DNA from 3 places in the Desulfofalx alkaliphila DSM 12257 genome. Region 3 is predicted to be linked to each of the others. Evidence: riboswitches for the same ligand, from Rfam matches in the RefSeq annotation. Region 3 holds a riboswitch; each other region holds the start of a gene.
The links. A riboswitch is a leader RNA that binds a small molecule or an ion and turns the genes downstream of it on or off. The one in region 3 is predicted to bind molybdenum cofactor.

Region 1 (7,316 bases), on a different contig from region 3:
CAAAACAATGATCACTGTAAATTTACTAAAAGGGCACAGGCAGGGGCAGAACCGGACACTATGATAATTGTGGATATTGTTAAAGGTACACAAAATTTAAAAGTAAAGGTACACAAAAATGGTGAGGTATATTTAAATGGGCATAAATTAGATATTGTTCTGCAAAAAAGTATCCATGAAACTTCCCCTTCTTCCGATCACAGTAAAAAAGGGGGAAACAAGGATGACTAATACTATTAACCATGGGGTCAATGGGGAGAGTTCACAGGAGCAAAGTGTTGATCAATTTAATTACAGTAACCAATTAGCTGCAGTTGCAATTTCAGCCGCCGGAGGAAATGCAAGGGCAGTACAAAATTCAATTCAAGAAAATGCAAATTATCAAAAGGCTGTTTTAAATGCTGAAAATATAAATGGTATTTGCTACTTAGGCAATCAAGTAAATCAAAATGCAAATGCCGAGATCAACCAAAACCAAACAACAAATCAAGAGCAAAGGATCTGCCAATGTGCTGCCCTGGCGTTAGCCTTTTTTGAAGGTTCCCAAGCAGTGGCGCGACAAAGTAATGAACAGGATAATTTTAATAAGCAAAACGGGGAATGTTCTTCCGGTAATACAAACAATAATGATCTTGGCGGGTCTACATCCACACAGTTAGAGGCCAATAACAATGATAATAAACCAAATGATACGATAACGGTATGTAAAGATATTAGAAGTACCGGAGGGACTGCCTCCCTGGATCCGTTCAGGATATTGGTAACCCTAAAACAAAACGGTGAAACCATAGGCATTGAGGCTGATGAAACAGGAAAGGTGAAAATGAATGGAATTGAAGAAGCACAAAATAATTTGGAAAGGCTAAAAGAAAGAGCTGAAAATACAAATTTAAACAGCGCCGTTGACATGTATATTAATATTAATTATAGAGATGAGATTTTAGAAATTCGCTCTGATGAACAAGGAAGAATCTTTATTAATGGAAGGGAAGTTGAAGTAGCTAATTGTTAAATGCTTATAAAGTTGTTATAGCACCCCCTAACTTTTAGGGGGTTTTAGTTTATGTAGTATTACGACCAATGATGTGCATTTAAAGCATAATATATTTTCAATCTACAAATAACTTAAAATCCAAACATTAAAAAACTTATTATTTAAAATCGGGAAAAATAATAGATTAATTCCGACAATACTAAAATAATTGTCGGAATAAGGTGTATACATTATGTTGACTTAGTTGTTATGTAGTTGATAGTATATTTTAACAAAAGCAAATAGTATTAAATTCCGAGTTAGCAACCTAAGGCTATGCTGCTATGGGACCTAACCGCCGGGTATAAGTGGAAACGTTTATGCCTCCCGTTTGGAAAGGAATTTGTGTAGCGTTATTAAATGGCTTGGTTTTCCTTGCGGGAAAAGCAAGCCATTTGCTTTTTCGGAGGTGTATTATTAATTGCAATGCTGGCGTTGTGTATTATATAGTTTTTTAATCCTGCTTACTATGCTTTGTTGTATGGGCTGTGGATCAAATTCTACTCAATTGCAGGAGTTTAGCGATGAAAAATTTATTATGGACACCTTAATACAGATCACTGTTTTTTCTGAAAATGAGCAGCAGGGGAGTAAAGCATTGCAAGATGCGTTTACTGCCTTTGAGCAGATTAATAAGTTAGCTGACAGGTTTACAGATGATCAATCAGACTTAAGTGATGTTAACAAAATTAATCAAAGTGCCGGTATTGGCCCTGTGCAGGTTAGTGATCATACAATAAATATGCTAGAGCGCTCAAAGTATTTTTCTGAAATATCTGACGGTGCCTTTGATGTTTCTATTGCTCCGATAATGGACTTGTGGGGTTTTGGTAGTAATTGGCGTATTCCAAGCCAAGATGAGCTCGACAAAGCCTTAGACCAAGTGGATTACAGGAAAATAGAAATTGATTGTTTAAATGATACTGTTATTTTAACCGAGCCGGGTATGGGCCTGGATTTAGGTGGGGTTGCTAAAGGCTATGCCACAGATCGGGCGGTAATGGCTCTCATAAATAACGGAATAGAGCATGCCTTGATTAATGCCGGAGGAAATATCTACGCCTTGGGCACTAAACCTGATGGATCCCTTTGGCAGGTGGGGGTACAAGACCCTCGCGGTAACGGAATAATTGCCATAATATCTGTCAAGGATAAGGCAGTGGTAACCTCCGGTGACTATCAAAGATACTTTATTCAAGGAGGTGTACGATACCATCATATTTTAGATCCGTCCACCGGCCAACAAGCTAGAGATGTAATACAAGCTACTGTTGTAAATGATTCAGCAACCGATGCAGATATTTTATCTACAGCCATCTTTGTACTGGGTCCGGAGGATGGGGTTAATATTGCCAAAGAAGTGGAAAATACAGAGTTAATTATTATAACTCCGGACAAGCAATTGCTATATACGGACAAATTATCTAATCAATTAGTATTCACAGGAAAAGGCGAATATCATCCTATTGCCAGATAATTATTGAGGAGGGTTAGTTTTTAAAATTTTAATCTAACTAGCTATTTAAATGTCGGAATTGTCACTATTTAATTCATCAAAACCCAAGGTTAATAAAGAAAGGTTGGGAGGAGAACGGTGAAAAAAAACAAGTTATTTAAGAAACTTAGTATTTTTGTATTGATTGGATTTCTCTTATCAACTTTAATCGGTTTTGTTCCACAGCAGACTAAAGAGGCATTAGCCGCCGCACCGGATTTGATTATCACTGGGACAGGCCTAGAGCAGGATGTTATGATATATGCTTCTGATTGGGACAACTACCAGATGGTTGAACGAATTTATTCTTCGAATAACTCTTTTGGTACCCATCGAATCCAGAAAGTAAGAGGGTATGATCTGTTTGAGTTGATAGGGGTAGGCAACCTTAAGACTGACCAAGATTATCTAGTTAAGTTCATTGCGTCTGATAATTTCAGTAGTACAAGATCAGTTAGTAATTTGCTGGATTTATACACATACCCTGATTTTGGAATTGACAGTGAGCAAAGTGTAATGCCCACACTGGGATTCTACAGTGTTGAACTGTTTACTTCATCCCAAGACAGTCTTAGTCCACCAGTTACCTATGCAGACCTTGAACTTTCTACTGACAATGGTGCCCCTCGGTTGTATTTAGGACAGCAAAAGGGGAATATCCACGATCAGAACCATAGCGACTTTGTCAGTAATGTAGTTCGTATCGTGGTTGGGGAGGAACGCCCTGCTGACGACCCTCCGCCTGGGGACAACGACTTTGCTGACAGTCCCTATAAGCATATCAGCTATTCGGGTGCACCATACAACATTGATGCGATTACCGGTGCCACCTTCACTGTGGAAGGTCCCGGTGTGACTTCTTACCGTGCACTGTCTCTGGTTCAGATTGAAGAGACTAACGCTGGGCTCTATCGAGACACATACACCGAGAGAATTGGTGACCAGGTGCTTGAGAACAGCTACGAGGGCATAAAGGTTTCTTATATCCTAGATAATTTCGTTAAACTGCGCAGCGACATAGGCAATATTGTTTTTAAGGACTACCAACGTAAGACCATTGCCGAGTATACCCTAGAGCAGGTCAGGGATGAAGCCAGGAAGATGATTGTAGCCTACGGGGTTAACGAAGTACCTCTGGTCTATACTGACTATGCAGGCTACATTCCAGAAAAATATAACGATGGTGGTTGTTTTAAATTGGTGTATCACGGGGATGCCGGTGACCCTCCCACCTTCTCCAATGTAGCCTATATCTACGTTGAGGAGACTGAACGGCCGGGTTATGAACATACTGATAATCCTCCCTATGATGATCCTAAGTTTATGCAGTATGTCTTTACTTTAAGCGGCAGTGGTCTGGGTAAGGAAGTAAACTATACCGTGGCTGATCTAGAGGCCATGACCGAGTTACACGTGGAGAAAGAGTACAGTCTCTCTAACAGTTATTACTACTGGTACTACAACACTTACAAAGGTGTGCCCCTTTGGGACCTGCTGATAAAGTCCGGGCTCGATCCTGACATCGACGAAAGCACTCCTGTGCATTTTATTGCCGCAGACCACTACAACATTCCACCCATGACGGTGAGAGAAATCAAAAATCATCACCTCTGGGGTTACTACGAAAAAGACCCCACTGATCTAGGGGACGGTAGTTTTGACGGTAGAGGCGTAGAGCCCTTGGAGACGGGCTACCCTGTATTGGTGTCATACGGTTACAACGGCTATCCTTATGTCAATCATGCCAGCGACTCTGGATACAACTCCGGGTTGAATAATGACGGTGGGCCGTTGCGAATTGTCTTTGGCAAACTGGATTATGACTACACTAATGGTGCCAACCAAGTTAAGTTTGCCATGCGTGTGGTGGTGGGTGAAGATATTCCGTATACTACCCACTCGTACCAACCCTATAAGGCGCTAGGAAACGATAGCTTGACTGTAACGGTTATTGGTGATGACGGGGGTACCATTAAGCAGGAGACACTTACCGTTAGTGATATCGAAAATATGATTTATGGACCCGAAGTACCTGCGGCCACAGCTGAGCGTGCCCGGGTAAAGGGGTACTACTATACCCATGATGCCGGGGGCAGTGGCGGAGCTAAAATATCAGACTTATACGAGGGGGTCAGTTTAAATTATCTTCTCTTTGAGAAAATCGGGCTTCCCGGAACCACCGGCACGGTGACATTTACCAGCAGTGCGGACGGTCAAGCCCCACTTACAGTTAACCTTGCTGATATCACCCGGGAGGACTACTTCAACGAGGTTACCGGGGCTACCTGGCTCAAGCCGATGTTGGCCTTTGGCAAAAATGGCTACCCCATGGTGAAAAGTAAAGGTGATCCGGGATATGAGGACAACCCTATTGTGAACCGCTACGGACCTCTAATGGCCCTCTTTGGGCAGACGGAAAAAGGAACCCCGGGCCAGTGGTTGCGGACAATTGATTCCATTACTGTCAACATAAGCAAGGACTCTTATGCCCACCTAGAACCTCCCTATGATCAGTATCAATCGGACACCTTGTCCATTGGCGGTAGTGGCGTAAGAAAAGATCATACTGTGACTTTGGGTGAACTGGAGTTCATGCAGAACTACATCTTTACCGGTGAGTACTGCCTGGCTAGCGATACGGAGAAGGAGTTAGCTTCTTACCGGGGGATTGACATTTACGAGTTTATACGAAGGGAAGTGGGCTTTACCGGCGGGGCCGATACGGTGACCTTTAAAACTGCTGACGGTTCCAGCAAAACCTTTTCTCTGGATGAAATCGCCAAACGTGATTACATTAACGAAGAAACCGGTGCAAACGACCTCAAAGTGATGCTGGCTTACGGCAAAAACGAAAGACCATTGGTATCTTCTGATACATCGGATGGTTATGACCATGTAGCCCGAAACAGTGGTGGGCCGCTCCTTCTAGTCATTGGCCAGACTGAAACGGGAGACCTGAACAGTGCCAAGTCGGTTAGCGGTGTGGTGGAGATTATTGTAACTGCTACCGATGGCGACAGCTGGAAACATGATTACGGTGTCTATACCCAGTATCTCGATCAGCCGGTGTTGCGCGTTACAGGTAGCCAGGTAAAAGAGCCTCGTACCTTTAGCCTGCGGCAACTGGAAGCTCTGGACCAGCATATTGTGCGAGATCTTTATATGGGTGAAACTGAAGTTGAGGGGGTCGTTCTTTGGAAATTAATTAAAGATGTGGTTGGCCTGGCAGATGGCGTAACGGTGCCCTCAAGTATTCGTGTCTTTGATGGGCCAAGCTATAATCAACTACAAAATGTCAGCCAGGTAATGAATGGGGTGGTCAATAGTCGGGGTGAGACCAAGGATATTATCATCGGCTACGCCGTGAACGGCTACCCCCTGGTGCCTCATTCTAACAGCCCGGGCTATGTTAACAACAACGAGTTCGGCCCTTTGCGCCTATTTGTGGAAGAGAATAACTCCATGTGGACCAAATGGATGGACTGTGTTGTGGTGGGGGCCGGCGATTACGAGGAACCCCGGGCCGAGGATATAATTGACGACCCGGCGGATCCTATGGACCCTGTGGCACCGCCTGAACTGGATTGGACCATCTATCGCAATGACGACGGCAGCGGACTTCCTTGGGCCAACGTTCTTCGAGCCACCCCTGATGGCCAAGGAGGAGTATGGGTGGGCACCAGCGGAGGTGGAGCGGCCTATCGCGATGCTGCGGGACAATGGACAGTTTACGACCAATCCAATAGCCCTCTGCCCCATAATATGGTTAACGACATTGCAGTGGATAGCAACGGCGGAGTTTGGTTTGCCACCGGCAGTTCACAAAGTCCGGGCGGTATTGCCTACAAAATGGGAGAAGACTGGACTGTTTATACCACCCAAAACAGTGGCTTAAGTTCGGATTATATACTGGAAATTACCCCGGATAAGGATGGAGGCATCTGGTTTGGTACAGGTGCAGGCCCTATCTACCTGGATGCCGATGGTAATTGGAATCCATATGAAAATGAGAACCTACCCGGTAAAGCCACAACGGTCATTGAGCTGGATGAAGAGGGGGGCATCTGGTTTGGATTCCATCCCCTTGGGCAGGATGTAGGAATACCGGGGGGCTATGCATATCTCGATGTCGAGGGAAATTTAACCCCTTATGAGTTTACTGAAGACGGCAGGTGGGTGCGCTCCATATCCTTTGACCGGGACGGTGGGATTTGGATATGCCGTTTTGGGAAGGTTGATTACATTGCTCCCGATGGGCAAAAAAATGTTTACCAAACCGACAAAGACTTACTTCCGTATATTCAGGAAGACGACATAATCACCTATATTGAAGCGGACAGCCTAGGTGGACTTTGGCTGGCCACTATGCAGGGAGGCCTTTTTTACCGCAGCGAGGATGGAGAGTTTTCCGTCTACAACAATACTAATACCTGGCCCACATCTGGGTTTAATTATGTCTGGCGTCTAAAGGCATGTGAAGATGGACATATATGGGTAAGCACCAACGGAGGCCTTGCGGTGACTAATCTATTTGAGGCGGCCGAGCATGATAAACCGGTCTTTACAATGTCACCGGTGGATGACGGGGCTTATTCTGTCGGGACGACAGCTGACGGTATTAGCACTATGACAGTTAATCCTGGTGTATACGGGTTTAACTATTTTACAGTTGACATTACTCCGATTACTTCTCACGAAGGAAAAGAATCGGTTGTCTTTACACATTATAGAAACGGCAGCCAACTGGGGATTAATGCCACCAGAGCTGACTTTGATGTGGTGAAAAGA
Region 2 (7,316 bases), on a different contig from region 3:
CCTCTGTCAAAGGAAACTTCACAACTGTACCAGTTTAGCTACCTTGATTTGGCTAAGGGTGGCTCCCTCTACTTAAATGATATTGAGTTGCTGCCCAAAGAAACGCTATTGAGGTTGTTGAAGTATGTAGACCAACACCGGGATGTTAGAATTATTATGGCCTCCACAGTGACAGACCCCGGCCAATATATTGAAAGAAAAAAAACGGGTATTAATACTGCCTCATTATTTAACAACAGCCTTCACCTCGATCCCTTGCGGAGCAGAAAAAGAGATATTCCCGAACTGATTAATTACTTTGTAAACTTAAAATGTAAAAAATATGAAAAAGAAACTAATATCACCCTTTCCTCGGATGCCGTTGAAAAGCTGCTCTCCCATGATTATCAGCAATCGAACATCCAGGAGTTAGAGGAAATTATAGATAGGGCTGTGCTATTGACAGACGGTGAAGTCATTGAAGCAGACAGTATTATTATTGGCGAAGTAAACCGAAGCCGACCCGGTTTTAATTTATTGGACTTATCAATCTTTAAAGAATTAGTATATAAAAGAACCTGGCCCCAAAGGGTCCAAATGATGGTGACGGTAATATTCCTGGGAGTTCTTATAATAAGCTTTTGGGGAGGACATCAATTCCAATGGATTAATGTATTTACCTGGAAGGTTTTGGGCCCTGCTGTCATACTTGGTGCCCTATTGCTTGGTAGAGTGGTCTGTTCAGTATGCCCCTTTTCCATGCTGGCTGCACTGGCGCAAAATCTAAAGTGTTACAGTAAACAGCTGCCTAAGTATTTAACTCACCACTATTACATAATATTTATTTTCTTGTTTAGTTTAATCTTTTGGTATGAAGAATTTTTTAACATAAAGGACTCGCCATATCTAACAGGGTTGCTGTTGGCCACCATTGCAGCCGCAGCTATTACCTGCGGTTTCATATATAAAGGGCATGTTTGGTGCCGCTATATGTGCCCCCTAGGGGCGATTTTCTCCGTCTGCTCCACCCTGTCACTGGTTGAACTGCGAGCTAAAACGGATGTCTGCCAAAATAAGTGTCAAACGTTTAATTGCTTTAAAGGCAACACCCGGAGCGGCTGTCCTATGCTGCTGCACGCCATGTACATTGACAGTAATATCAACTGTAAACTCTGCCTAAAATGCGTCACAAACTGTCCTAACAATTCCATCACCTTTAGCATCAGGCCACCAGGTCGAGAAATTTGGCAGCTCTCCAACGTCCACGGGGGCATTGCAGCGCTGGTGCTTTTCTTTGCCTTCATGCTGATACCGCCATTAACCATAGAGAGCCTGAAAAACCTTTATCCCGACCACTGGAAACTGCTATTTAACCTTTTTTACTGGCTGCTATTTTCTCTACTGTTAGCAGTGGTTGTTGTATTTCTAAGAAAGCATATTTCCAGTAAGAATTTTACCCCCTACCTGAGAATGTCTTTGGCTTTTGTGCCGCTGTTAACTGCCTCCCATGTCTCTTATCAGTTAGGAGCCAAATTTGATGAATTAAACTCCATATTTATTCAGTTAGTATTTGCCAGCCAAGCTCCGTACCTGCTTACCGTCAGTGCCTGTAACTTTACCCAGTCCCTTCTTATGATTGTAGGACTGCTATTAACATTGTATTGCCTATTTAGAGTTTTCCCTCAACTAAAGCACCGATGGGTTGGTGGCACTGCCTTTGGGTTTAGTCTGGCATACTGTTTTATTATTTTGTTGTTCCTATGTGTTTAAATTGGGGCTATTATCAATTGTTTTTAGAAATTCTTTGATTTTATCCAGTACAACTTCAGGCTGTTCCTCAGTAAGAAAATGTCCTGCCTGGGGAAGTACCACAGACGGTCGGTGGTTTGGTAAAAGTCGTTCCAATACCTTAATAATCCTCGGTGGTGAAGATGGGTCCTTTAGTCCCCAGATAATTTGGGCAGGTACTTGCCAGCCATTAAGCATTTGTCCGGTCTTCAGCAGCATTCTATAAATAGGGTCTGATTTAAGGATTGGAATTTGCCTAATAGTACTTAGCTGGGCCTTTCGATCAGCCTTGCACCTATAAGGATACCCAAATCCCCGGCGGATTTTTTTGGTGAAAACATCCCTTCTGGAAAAAGCTAAGGGCATCACAAGCCTATGTAAGATATTTAGATTCTCTACCATCACTTCACCTATTACTGGGATTCGTAACGGCCAAAGAACTATGTAAGACCAGGGAGGCAGATAAGGGCTTTTTCCCCAAACTTCCGGTACCGAACCACTGTTATTTAAAATAACAAGCCCCTTGACCAAGTGCTTGTGTTCCGCAGCCCATGCCAGACCGACAATTCCGCCAATATCATGCACAACTAAAGTTATTTCATTTAACTCCATCTTTTCAATAAATTGTGCAAGTCGTTGTGATTGGGCCTGTAAACTGTAATCCTCACCGGCGGGCTTGTCTGAATAGCCAAAACCTAAAAAGTCAGGCACTATACAGCGATACTCTTTACTCAGTTCCGGGATAAAATTACGGTAAAGGTAACCCCAGGTTGGGTTACCATGCAGCATTATCAGAACCCCTCCACTGCCCTCATCCAAGTAGTGCATTTTATACCCGGCTATTTCAATAAAATTTGAATGAAAATCAAAGCCCTCCGGTTTCAAACCCTCACCCTCCCACTGTCCAACCTTGACCATACATTGCCTGGCAAATCGGCACTCACAAAGTGCAAGAATAGATATCTATAAAATATCATACTTTCCAAAAGACATCGAGTTTTTTCATATACCTCCATTTCTATGGTAGAAAATACCTAAGTAATTTATTTGAGATTCTAGCAGGAATTATCTGGGGCAAAGGCGAATATTTTTTGTGGACAATATCACTATGGATTCTTACTATTTTTTGATTCTAATAGAATAATGCTCCGAGCCCCTTCAACCTAAAAGATACGTCACATCCACGGTTATCGGGCCGACAGGGTTTACCTGGAAACAGGTAGGCCTCCCATTGTGGAAAGGAGCCTTCATCAGGTCAATTTAGATCCGGTTGGCTTACTTTCAGTCACCCGGATCTTTTTTATTTGAAAGGGGGTTTATGACAAGTTATCATTGCACAATCCTGTAGAAAAATTATAAGGAGGGTAACTTTATGAGAAGACAATTATCTATTATCTTGGCTTTATTACTGTTTATTTCCATTGGTGCGGCAGCAGCCTATGCCGGACAGTCTGATGTAAATGTGGTTGTTAACGACGAGTCGGTATTGTTTCCGGATCAAGGGGCCTTTATTGACACCGATACAAACAGAACTTACGTTCCTATACGGTTTGTTAGTGAGGCCTTAGGTGCTAAAGTTAACTGGGATAAGGACGCCCAAGCGGCCACTGTTACGCTGGGAAAATCCGTTATTACCATGCCTGTGGACAGCAACCAAGCCACTGTAAACGAAAAAAATGTGCAGCTTGATGCGCCGGCCATGCTGAAAAACCAGCGCTTATTAGTGCCGCTGCGCTTTGTCAGTGAGGCTTTGGATAAGGACGTAGAGTGGAACGAAGCCGAGCGAACTGTTTATATAAGTGCGGGACCATTCATTCGAATGGCAAGCACTATCGGACCCATTGACGCCGGAATTGTAGGCACCTTGACCAATCTCTTTGAGGAAAAAACAGGCATTAAAGTGGAATTTGTGGGCGCAGGTACAGGCAAAGCCCTAGAAATGTCCAAAACCGGGGATTTTGACCTGGTGCAGGTGCATGCCCGGGCCCTTGAGGAACAGTTTGTTGCCGAAGGTTATGGCACCGAGCGCATCCCCCTGATGTATAACGACTTTGTCATCGTTGGTCCAAAGTCTGACACCGCAGGAATTAGGGGACTGACCCCTTCAGAAGCCTTGAATCGAATTATGGAAACAGAGTCGTTGTTTATCAGCCGTGGCGACCGTTCCGGCACCCACGTCGGTGAGATGGAACTTTGGAAAGCCGCAGAACTGGAACCCCAGGGCGATTGGTACGTAGTCTGGGAGGGAGGTCCCCAAGGAAATAGCGCCACCCTGCGTTACACCGATGAACAACAGGCCTATACCTTCATGGATCGGGCCACCTACCTTGTTCTAAAGGATGAGATCAGCTTAGATGTTCTGGTGGAGAAACACGAATCACTGCTAAATTTCATTACCCTAATCCCGGTGAACCCGGAAAAATTCCCGCAGGTTAAGTATGATCTAGTGATGCAGTTCGTGGATTATGCAACCTCTATAGAAGCGCAAACGGTAATTGAAAACTTCAAGAAGGATGTCTACGGCGAGTCACTTTTCTTCCCCAATTCTGACCGTTGGCACGCCCATAAAGAGTAATAATGACGATGCGATACCATTTTAAACGCGCCCCGCTTGAAGGGGCGCGTTTTTTAAGTTGATAATCAAATATAAAAAGAATACTAAACAACATATCGGGTAAACTTATTAAAAAAATTAAAGAAAAGAGGGATTGGCATGCATACGCTTAGCCATTTACAAGAGGCTCTACACCAAAAGGAACAGGCACTTATTCAATACGTTCGTTATATGAGGGAATCCCAAGACAGTGATAACCAAGATATGGCAGCACTTTTTTCTGATCTTGCAAAAGCAGAGGAAAAACATATTGCTGTAATTAGAAATCAGGTGGCTAAATATAATAAGGGTTTACTTAATAAATATGAAAGTATAAATGAGTATAATTCACAACACTCCACCTACAGAGACGCACCCGAAAATTGATTCCATATAAACAAACCATCTATTATTAATGATGGTTTGTTTAATTATTGAAAACTATTAAATTGCCTTTAAGGTTTAACTCCTTTATTTTATTTAGCAAGTAATCACGCTGTTTTTCCCTTCGTGATGCAGTTGCCTTTAACTCTTCCAATAAATAATATTCTATTAGTCGATAATCTAATTGAGTATTAGCAACATTTACATAAGCCTTAACCAATGACGAACAGACTTTGAATTTCCACTGGGCAAACATAGGATCATTAGTTAATATGAATGAGCTAATACCGCCTAAATCCCTTTCAGGGTGAGTAATACATATATCTTCAAAATCAATACCGTAAAAATTATCTCCGGTAAATATAAAATTACGCAGGTTTAAGTCTGATTTGCAAAAACAATATTCACCTTGCCTCTCAGTACTGTGTAAATGATAGAGCCACTTAGCAAGGCTATTAACCCAAGATTGGTGGATTGTCTTGGGATTTGTCAATAAATCTGTCAAAAGGATTCCTTCTATATACTCCATAATAATTACTCTGCTGTTGCTCCAAATTATTCGGGGCACCAAAAGACCCTTTTGTCTTAGGTTACATATTATGGCAGTCTCTTGATCGGCTTTTCCATTGACATATTCCTTAATTATATATTTAGACTTCACTGTTTCTCTGTTTATTGTATCCACTAAAAAAACTCTATTTCTAAAACTGAATTTTCGATGGTAATTTAAAATTCTTACTCTTAATAACTCTTCCAGCCTAGACTGCCATTCCATTTTTCGTCTTCCTTATTTTAATAGTAATATCACGATCTGGGTCATAACTGTCTAATTGGGAAAATACCTTTTCTAATCTGCGTTTAATATTTAATTGTTGAAAGTAATCTAAAGATATTTCCTGACTGCCAAGTTTAACAGTAACTTCATTGCTAACCATGCATTCTGAGCTCTTTGCTTTACCCTTTAATATTTGAGATGCTAATGTTCGGCAGCTGCTACCACATTTTTGACAATGCTCAATCTCATTGATAAATGGTAAATAATGGTTCATTTTATCCTCAATAAAATCCACTAGTCTCTCAGCATCTAATAGGGCGTTAAAAACCGGAATACCCTTATAAGTGGTTTTTACATTAGATATACGTCCGGATAAAGCAATTACCAAATCATTTTTGCGCTCCTCAATTTCTTTTTCATTCTTGACACATAGAATTTTCGGGACAAGTGTATTGGAAATCCCTTCCATAACCACATAATCATGGTCAAAAAATGTTAGTATTTTTTCTAAGGGTAGTTTTTGAGGAATTAACACATCTGTTTCCATCAAACCCCTAGCCACTACCATTTCAGCCCCAGCTTGCTTATGCCGCCAGGTATTAGTACCAACAGTATCCAGTGCAAATCCTTCAAAGTGAATATTTTTAATTGAGCCAACCCGATAACCCCTTTTACAGAGTTCGTTAATAATTTTTTCAACAGTTGTGGTTTTACCGGATTGGGTAACTCCAAAAACCGAGAAGACTTTCAAAAAAATCACTTCCTTAATCAACATTAGAAGCCTTTTAAATACTAACCATACGCAGTTATATTCCTGTTGACCAAAGATTTATATACATGATTGGTAATCAAGCCAACAACATAACCGGTTATTAATGCTGAAATCATTAATATTGGCAACAATGTGTAAACAGAGAAATCCTGCATTATCAGGCTAGCCACCAATAGCTGTCCGATATTATGGGTTACTGCCCCAACCATACTAATGTTGACAATGCTAACATATTTTGTTAATAACTCCCACAATAAAACCATCACTAAGGCGCTAAGCAGCCCCCCTGTAATACTAAACAAAAAACTGATTGGATTGCCAAATAGCAATGCCCCCAAGGTACACCTAATAAACACCACATAAAAGGCGTCTTTCCATCCCAATAATAATATTGATAATAATGTAATCACGTTAGCTAAACCCAATTTCACTCCTGGATGTGAGGGTATATAAATGGCACGCTCAAAGATATTTAGGGCCATAGCCAGAGCTACAAAAAGTGAAATTAGCACCAGACGCTTTGTATTCAACTTCTAACACCCCTTAATATTTTTACAAAATAGTGGGTGTGCCCACCGGAAGCCAGTGATTAGTATGTTAACGCGTCAACTTCATTTGATTTGCCCTTTATGGTAATCTTTAACCGATTTGGCGCACAAAAGGCTGTTTGACCGGGCATACTCAGCCAACCTGTTTTTACGCACACTTGATTTGGACAATCTGCTTCTTTAACCCTGACTAATCCATCTTTTATTTCTACTACGTTGAAGTTTCCTTCTCCACCGGTGATGGTAATTTGGCTGTTTTGAGAAACAGACAAATCTACTTCTTGGTATAAGTCACCATCCTTGTAAATCTCCAAGGATAAATTACCATCCAATTTTGGTTGGTCTTGTATTACATAAATAGCTATAATACTGGCGATAGCTAGCAATAAAAGACCTACAGTTATGTATTTATTAACATTATCCATATGTTTTCACCAACAATCGACAGAGTTAGTGCGGCCAAGGTCAGACCTATAG
Region 3 (7,316 bases):
GCATGGTGAACTCGGGCACTGAAGCCACCATGAGTGCATTAAGGCTGGCCCGGGGCTACACCAATAGAAACAAAATTGTTAAATTTGAAGGCTGCTACCACGGCCATGCGGATTTCCTACTCATTAAAGCCGGTTCGGGGGCATTGACATTGGGTGTGCCCACCAGCCCCGGTGTACCGGCCAGCATTGCCGGCAACACCATCACAGCACCCTTTAACGATTTAGATACACTAAAGAAAATATTTGAAATGGAAGGCGAAGATATCGCTGCAGTGATACTGGAGCCGGTACCCGGCAATATGGGGGTAATACTGCCCAAGGCCGGATTTTTAGAGGGACTAAGGGAATTAACCAAAGAGTATGGCAGCCTGTTGATTTTTGACGAAGTGATGAGCGGGTTTAGGGTGGCCTATGGCGGCGCCCAGTCAATTTATAAGATTGATCCTGACTTAACCTGCCTTGGTAAAGTAATTGGCGGCGGCCTGCCGGTGGGAGCCTACGGCGGTAAGCGCGAGATTATGGAGCAAATATCCCCGGCCGGGCCAATCTATCAGGCGGGCACCCTGTCCGGTAACCCCTTGGCCATGACAGCCGGCATAGCTACCTTAAAAGAACTGGCTAAACCGGGCGTTTATGAAGAACTGGAACGGAAATCGGAAAAACTGGCCCAGGGTTTAGGTGAGGCCGCTAAAGAGGCAGGGGTGCCGATGAGCCAAAACCGCGTCGGTTCAATGCTGTGTACTTTCTTTACCTCAGAAGAGGTGGTGGATTTTAAAACCGCTTGTTCCTCAGACACAGAAAAATTCGGCCGTTTCTTTAGGGCGATGTTGGATGAGGGGGTATACCTGGCACCGTCTCAATTTGAGGCAGCCTTCATGTCGGTGGCACACAGTGATGAAGACATCGACTTCACCATCGAGGCCGCCCGTAAGGCCTTTAAGAAATTGTAAAGCAGAACAATGCTGTACGCATGGGCCCCATTGCATGCTGCGGTAGAAATGACCGGATAAATTTAAAACCCTTTAATGAAGGTAGATACCATAAAGATCTATAGGTAACTATAACCTTAGCTTCAGAAAAGGAGAAAAAAATCTTTACTATAAAAAAGGATTTTTTGCATAAAGCTAGAATACACTATAGAGTTAGTACGAGATTTATATTATCAGCAAAAATCAATATAGCCTCCGAGTCTGTTAACCTACAGTGGGCCATGGTTTTCAGACCGTTAGGGTACATATGGAAACGTGTGTGCCTCCCGGTGTGGAAAGGAGAGTGATTGTTCAGCTTAGCTAATAATGCCAAACTTTGCCTATCTACAGCGGAGTTTGGTTTTTTATTTTCAAACTTATACCTTGCGTATAAGAATTGTTCTACAGGTGCCCCTTATTAAATAGTAATAAGACAGGAGGAATTATAATTGAAACGTTTTCTAGTATTATTACTGGCCCTGGTAATGGGCTTAGCCCTAATGGGTTGTCAGAGTCAGGAACCTGCCGATAACGATCAACAAAGTGCAGAGCCGGAAATTAAAGACGTAATACTGGCCACCACCACCAGCACCCAGGACAGCGGTTTGTTAGATGTGCTGGAACCAATGTTTGAGGAGCAAACCGGTTACAACATTAAGACCGTTGCTGTTGGTACCGGCCAGGCATTGAGTATGGGTGAAAAGGGTGAAGCAGATGTGCTGCTAACCCACGCCATGGCGGCAGAGAAAGAATTGGTGGATTCCGGAGCAGTAGTTAACTACCAGCTGGTTATGCACAACGACTTTGTAATAGTTGGGCCACCTGCTGATCCTGCAGGCATTAAAGAGCTGGCAACTGCCAAGGAAGCCTTAGCTAAAATAGCAGAGACCGGAAGCGTATTTGTATCCAGGGGTGACGATTCCGGCACCCATAAGCAAGAGCTGGCCCTTTGGAAAGATGCCGGTATTGAACCTGCCGGAGATTGGTATGTGGAAACAGGAAGCGGCATGGGTAAAACCTTAGCAGTGGCTAACGAAAAGGAAGGCTACACCCTTACCGACCGGGCCACCTACCTGGCACATCAGCAAAACCTTGAGTCAGAAATACTGCTGGAAGGCGACGCTGTGTTGCTAAACATTTACCACGTTATGCAAGTTAACCCCGAAAAATTTGAAAAAGTCAATGGACCTGGGGCAAAGGCCTTTGTAGAATTTATGATTGACCCTGCCACCCAGGATGTTATTAAAGAATTTGGTGTAGACCAGTATGGTCAGCCCTTGTTCTTCCCGGATGCCCATACCACTGTAGAGGAATTGTTAGGCCAATAACAGTTTAATCTAAAACTAAATACTAAGTTCTCCGAGCAATAACGCCTACAGCAATAAGCCATGGTGTTATAGCCGATAGGGTTAACAGGGAAACCCGTTAGCCTCCCCCTTTGGAAAGGAGAGCGTTTTCCGGACAATCTTGTAGAAAGGCTACAGTTGTTGATGCCTTCATTTTGTGATGCACAAAACAGTCTGGTCAGTGTCTGCTTTTTAAAGGGTACTGCCAGACTGTTTTTGTTATATAAGGAAAGAGGTGTTTAGTTTGAAGGGGCGATACCGGCTGTTGGTTTCTTTTCCTGTGGGGGATGTTGTGGGGCATTATGGTGCGGAAGAAAAACAGTTACATGACCTTGCGGAAACACTGGGCGGGTTTAAAGATCGGGTCTTTGATATGTACCTTGAGTTTTCCCTGTTGGCTGATAAGGGGATGCTAATTAGGCAAGAATACGGCACCTGCAGAGGAAATATGACCGTTTCCTTTTACTACCCGCCAACTGTGTCAGTGGATGAAAGGCGTCAACAGATAATTAATATATTGCTGAAAAAATACCTGCACGAGCCGGTGTACCCACGGCCCGGAATATATGTGGTTCAAGACAAGGATGAGAATTACAGGCTGCTTAAGACCTCAAACGAACATGTAATATCCAGCAGTTACAACAGTTCAAATAATACAGTATCTAAGTATTTACATTAGGGTGATTACTATGAATGTTTTGCTAAAAGAACCCTTTAATAATCAAAAACTGGTTATAAATATCGGTAAGGAGATTTGTAAGATTACTCCAAAACGAACCCGAGAGATATTTTTAGAAATGCTATATTATATCTACAGCGTTACTAAGCAAGTAAACGCCTGCCAAAACAAGGATATATACCTCAATCAATTGGTTAAGGGCTGTGCCTTATACTTTTATTTACGTATGCTGCGGCAGAGAATCATGCCGAATAATTTAAAAACTTCTGTTGCCGTTAATCTATTAATATTGAGCTTTGGTATTTTGAAAGAAGATTTGCTTTTTGTAGAGCACTGTAAGCATGAAAATGATGGTGAGGAGATCTTCTTCGCCCGTTATTTTGGGGAGGATAAAGAACTTGAAATTATCCTCGCACAAACATGCGAAGAATATCTTAAGCCTGCCATATAAATTTTTCCTGCCCTGAGCCCCCCTCGGGGTATCTTTTTAAAATAATGGTCAGGAGGTTTACTTCCAGCCCGAAGTATAGATTTTTATTATATTTAGCGCTAAAAACGCTAAAGTAAAGGGGGTAAGTATATGGAAAAAAAGGCACATGAAAAAGAAGTGACCAGGCGCGGTTTCCTTAAAATGATGGGAACACTGGGCCTGGTCGGTGCCACAGCTACCGCTTTAGCCGGCTGTGGTTCCAAAGAATCTGCCGGCGGAGGTGGATGGCTGCCCCAGCAGTACCAGGCGGCCGGTACATGGCCGACACAGGTGCGGGGGCGGGTTCCATTGGATCCCTTCAGTCCGTCGCTGAGTAGGGATGACAAGAAGTGTATTCTGTGTGGGCAATGTTTAGAGGTGTGTCAAAGGGTTCAGTCGGTTTTTGGATACTATGAGCTTCCGGTAAAAAATGACGTAATCTGTGTCAACTGCGGCCAGTGTTCTCTGTGGTGTCCCACTGCTGCCATCACAGAAAGGGATGAAACCCAAAAGGTTTTTGATGCCTTGCAAGACCCCGATAAGATCGTTATTGTGCAAACGGCTCCGGCCACCAGGGTGGCCCTTGGTGAGGAATTCGGTTTGCCCCCGGGTTCATGGGTTGAAGGACAGCAGGTTGCAGCATTAAAGGCCTTGGGTTTTGATAAAGTATTTGATACAAACTTTACCGCTGATCTGACAATTATGGAAGAAGGCATGGAGTTAATAGCAAGGGCCACCGGTAAAAAAGACCCCAACAAATATCCCCTACCACAATTTACATCGTGCAGTCCCGGTTGGGTTAAGTTTTGTGAATACTACTACCCAGACTTAATTCCTCATCTGTCAACTGCCAAGTCACCGCAGCAAATGTTTGGTGCACTGGCAAAGACCTATTTTGCTGAAAAAAATAATGTAGACCCCAAAAATATCGTATCGGTATCAATAATGCCCTGCACTGCTAAAAAGTTTGAAGCATCCCGGCCTGAATTTAACGATGCCCAAACCTACTGGGGTCTGGATGAAGAAATTAGAGACGTTGATGTGGTGCTAACTACCAGGGAACTGGCCAGAATGATTAAGGCCAAAGGCATTGACCTTCCTTCATTGCCTGAGGAAAAGTATGATTCCTTAATGGGTGAAGGTTCCGGGGCAGGTTTGATATTCGGTGCCACCGGAGGAGTTATGGAGGCAGCGGCCCGCACAGCATATTTTGTCATCTCCGGGGGGCAATCAGCGCCAATTCTCTTTAATTTGACCCCGGTTCGCGGCTTGGAGGGTGTAAAGGAGGCTGAGTTGGATATTCCGGGCTTTGGCACCTTGCGTGTGGCGGTTATTCATGGTCTAGGTAACGCTCGGCCCATACTGGAAGCGGTTCGTCGGGGTGAATCCCCATATCACTTTATTGAGTTTATGTGCTGCCCGGGCGGTTGTATATCAGGAGGCGGGCAACCGCGTACTTCACTGCCGCCTTCCGATGCAGTGCGTCAAGCACGCCTGGATATGCTCTATAAAAAGGATGATTCCTATGAACTGAGAGAAAGCCATGAAAACAAAGAAGTACTTGAACTCTACAAAAGCTTCCTGAAAGAACCTCTTAGTCCCTTGGCCTACGATCTGCTGCACACCGAGTATACCGGAAGGGGAAGTTATCTTAAAGCGTTACCCTTGGAAAAATTAAGTTAACCTAAAAGGGTTGGAGGTGAAATCTAATGGCATATGTTAAATTTGACACGCCGGGTAAGGGCGTGTTGGTAGACTTAACAAAATGCGTTGGTTGCGGCAGTTGTTCATTGGCCTGTAAATTGTGGAACGACTTAGGGCACGATGATGAGGTTCCCGACCAAGGCCCGGATGCTAAATTGAGCGACAAAAACTGGACGGCAGTTAAATTCTTTGCTTTGGAGAAAGATAATGAGCCGGTATATCGCTTTGTGAAAAACCAGTGCCTGCACTGTCAGCATCCGGCATGTGAATCTGCTTGTTTTTCCAGAGCATTTCAGCGTACGGAAAACGGCCCCGTCGTTTATTACCCGCATCTTTGTGTTGGCTGCCGTTATTGTATGCTGGCCTGTCCCTTTGATGTTCCTAAGTTTCAATGGGATAAATCCTTCCCGCTGGTTACCAAGTGCCAAATGTGCTCAAGCAGGGTAGATAAGGGTGAAGCTCCGGCCTGTGTGGGTGTGTGTCCCACCAATGTGATGACTTATGGCGATCGGGATGAACTGTTGGCAATGGCCAGAAAGACCATAGAAAGTGATGACAAATATATAAAACACATCTATGGGGAACATGAGGCGGGCGGTACCAATTGGCTTTATATATCTGACATACCCTTTGAAAAATTGGGATTCCGTACCGATGTTACAACCAGGCCGATACAGGAATACAGTCATGAGTTTTTGAAATATACCCCTCCTGTGATTGTTGCCTGGGGCGGCCTCCTTTCGGCAATGTACGTTTACACTAAACGGCGCAAAGAAGTTGCCGGTAAGGACAAGAAAGATGTACCAATGTAACGGTTAAGTAAAGGAGGTAAAAGGATGGAAGCTCAATCTTCCAAATGGGTATTTAGAATGACGCCAATAAGATTTTTGCTGCTTATTTTGGCGGGAGTGGCGGCGGCTTTGGCGGTGTATCGTTTGGTTGTGGGCTTAGGGGCCACCACCAATCTTAATGACCACTGGCCCTGGGGCTTGTGGATTGGGTTTGACGTATTAACAGGTGTTGCCTTGGCCGGCGGCGGCTACAGTGTGGCGCTGATAGCACATATTTTGCATATTGAAAAGTTTAACGTTATTGCCCGCAGTGCCATGCTCACTTCCCTCTTGGGTTATTTGTTGGTAATGATCGGTTTGTTCTTGGATATCGGTCAGTGGTTCAACTTCTGGCGTCCCTTTGTGTCATGGGGTTACCACTCAGTGCTCTTTGAAGTGTTCTGGTGTGTGTCACTGTATACCACCGTACAGGTGTTAGAATTCGGTGAAATTGGTACAGAGAAGGTTGCCAAGTCTTGGCACAGATTATTTGCTAAGGCCATGCCCTTTCTGCTAATAGTCGGTGTGCTTTTGCCCACCTTACACCAATCTTCACTGGGTGCCCTGTACTTAACCCAGGTGGGTAAACTGCATCCCCTGTGGTGGTCACCCTATATCGGCCTGTTCTTCTTAATGTCGTCATTTTTTGTGGGCCCGGCCATGGTAACGGTGGAGACCTCCCTTGCGGGCAGAGCATGGAAGCACTGGGTAGATGTTAAGATTATCCGCAGCTTACAAAGAATTGGTGTTACCGTCATGCTCATGTATCTAATTCTAAAAATATGGGACTTATTCGCCCGGGACGCCATGCAATATGTATTTGCCGGTGGACTGGAGTCAACGATGTTTCTAATAGAAATGGGCCTTGGCGTAATTATACCGATAATTATTTTCTTCATCCCCTGGGGTAAGACCAGGGCAGGTCTGATTACCGCCGGTGCATTGGTGGCCTTGGGTGTAATTATTAACCGGATGAATGTTGTAATTGTTGGTATGATAGGTTATAGTGGTGCAGGGTACATTCCTTCTGCAATAGAAATATTGGTCACCGTTGGTCTGGTGGCAGGCGGTGCTCTGGCTTACTGTTTCATCTGTGATAACTTCAGAATATTAGACCACCAGGAAGAACAACATAAAGTAGCACAGTAACAATTAAATATAGCATAAAATAATAACAACACGGGGTGACATAATGTTAAAAAACTTTACAAACGAACCATTATTAAACTTTAATGACGCTAAAGTGGTAGCAAATTTTAAGGAAGCATTGGAGGAGGCACAAGGGCAACTGGGTCAGCATTACCCACTGGTCATTGGCGG

Region 1: it holds a riboswitch for molybdenum cofactor, as region 3 does, so the genes downstream of both, BR02_RS0104705 (FAD:protein FMN transferase) here and BR02_RS0101900 (hypothetical protein) in region 3, are expected to answer to the same signal.
Region 2: it holds a riboswitch for molybdenum cofactor, as region 3 does, so the genes downstream of both, BR02_RS0111730 (stalk domain-containing protein) here and BR02_RS0101900 (hypothetical protein) in region 3, are expected to answer to the same signal.

Annotation. Positions count from the first base shown of each region.
Region 1 is NZ_JONT01000007.1:10,111-17,426, reverse strand. It holds gene BR02_RS0104715 (hypothetical protein) at 1-231, shown strand, start outside; gene BR02_RS0104710 (hypothetical protein) at 224-1,012, shown strand; molybdenum cofactor riboswitch at 1,275-1,391, shown strand; gene BR02_RS0104705 (FAD:protein FMN transferase) at 1,542-2,510, shown strand; gene BR02_RS14325 (ligand-binding sensor domain-containing protein) at 2,628-7,316, shown strand, end outside.
Region 2 is NZ_JONT01000030.1:1,714-9,029, forward strand. It holds gene BR02_RS0111720 (sigma 54-interacting transcriptional regulator) at 1-1,749, shown strand, start outside; gene BR02_RS0111725 (alpha/beta fold hydrolase) at 1,738-2,652, opposite strand; molybdenum cofactor riboswitch at 2,902-3,027, shown strand; gene BR02_RS0111730 (stalk domain-containing protein) at 3,140-4,342, shown strand; gene BR02_RS0111735 (hypothetical protein) at 4,481-4,747, shown strand; gene BR02_RS0111740 (RIO1 family regulatory kinase/ATPase domain-containing protein) at 4,788-5,519, opposite strand; gene mobB (molybdopterin-guanine dinucleotide biosynthesis protein B) at 5,503-6,291, opposite strand; gene BR02_RS0111750 (Gx transporter family protein) at 6,312-6,821, opposite strand; gene BR02_RS0111755 (NusG domain II-containing protein) at 6,881-7,264, opposite strand; gene BR02_RS0111760 (energy-coupling factor transporter transmembrane component T family protein) at 7,240-7,316, opposite strand, start outside.
Region 3 is NZ_JONT01000002.1:25,927-33,242, forward strand. It holds gene hemL (glutamate-1-semialdehyde 2,1-aminomutase) at 1-950, shown strand, start outside; molybdenum cofactor riboswitch at 1,171-1,287, shown strand; gene BR02_RS0101895 (ABC transporter substrate-binding protein) at 1,454-2,296, shown strand; molybdenum cofactor riboswitch at 2,314-2,433, shown strand; gene BR02_RS0101900 (hypothetical protein) at 2,550-2,993, shown strand; gene BR02_RS0101905 (hypothetical protein) at 3,004-3,444, shown strand; gene BR02_RS0101910 ([FeFe] hydrogenase, group A) at 3,574-5,145, shown strand; gene BR02_RS0101915 (4Fe-4S dicluster domain-containing protein) at 5,172-5,978, shown strand; gene nrfD (NrfD/PsrC family molybdoenzyme membrane anchor subunit) at 6,003-7,145, shown strand; gene pruA (L-glutamate gamma-semialdehyde dehydrogenase) at 7,189-7,316, shown strand, end outside.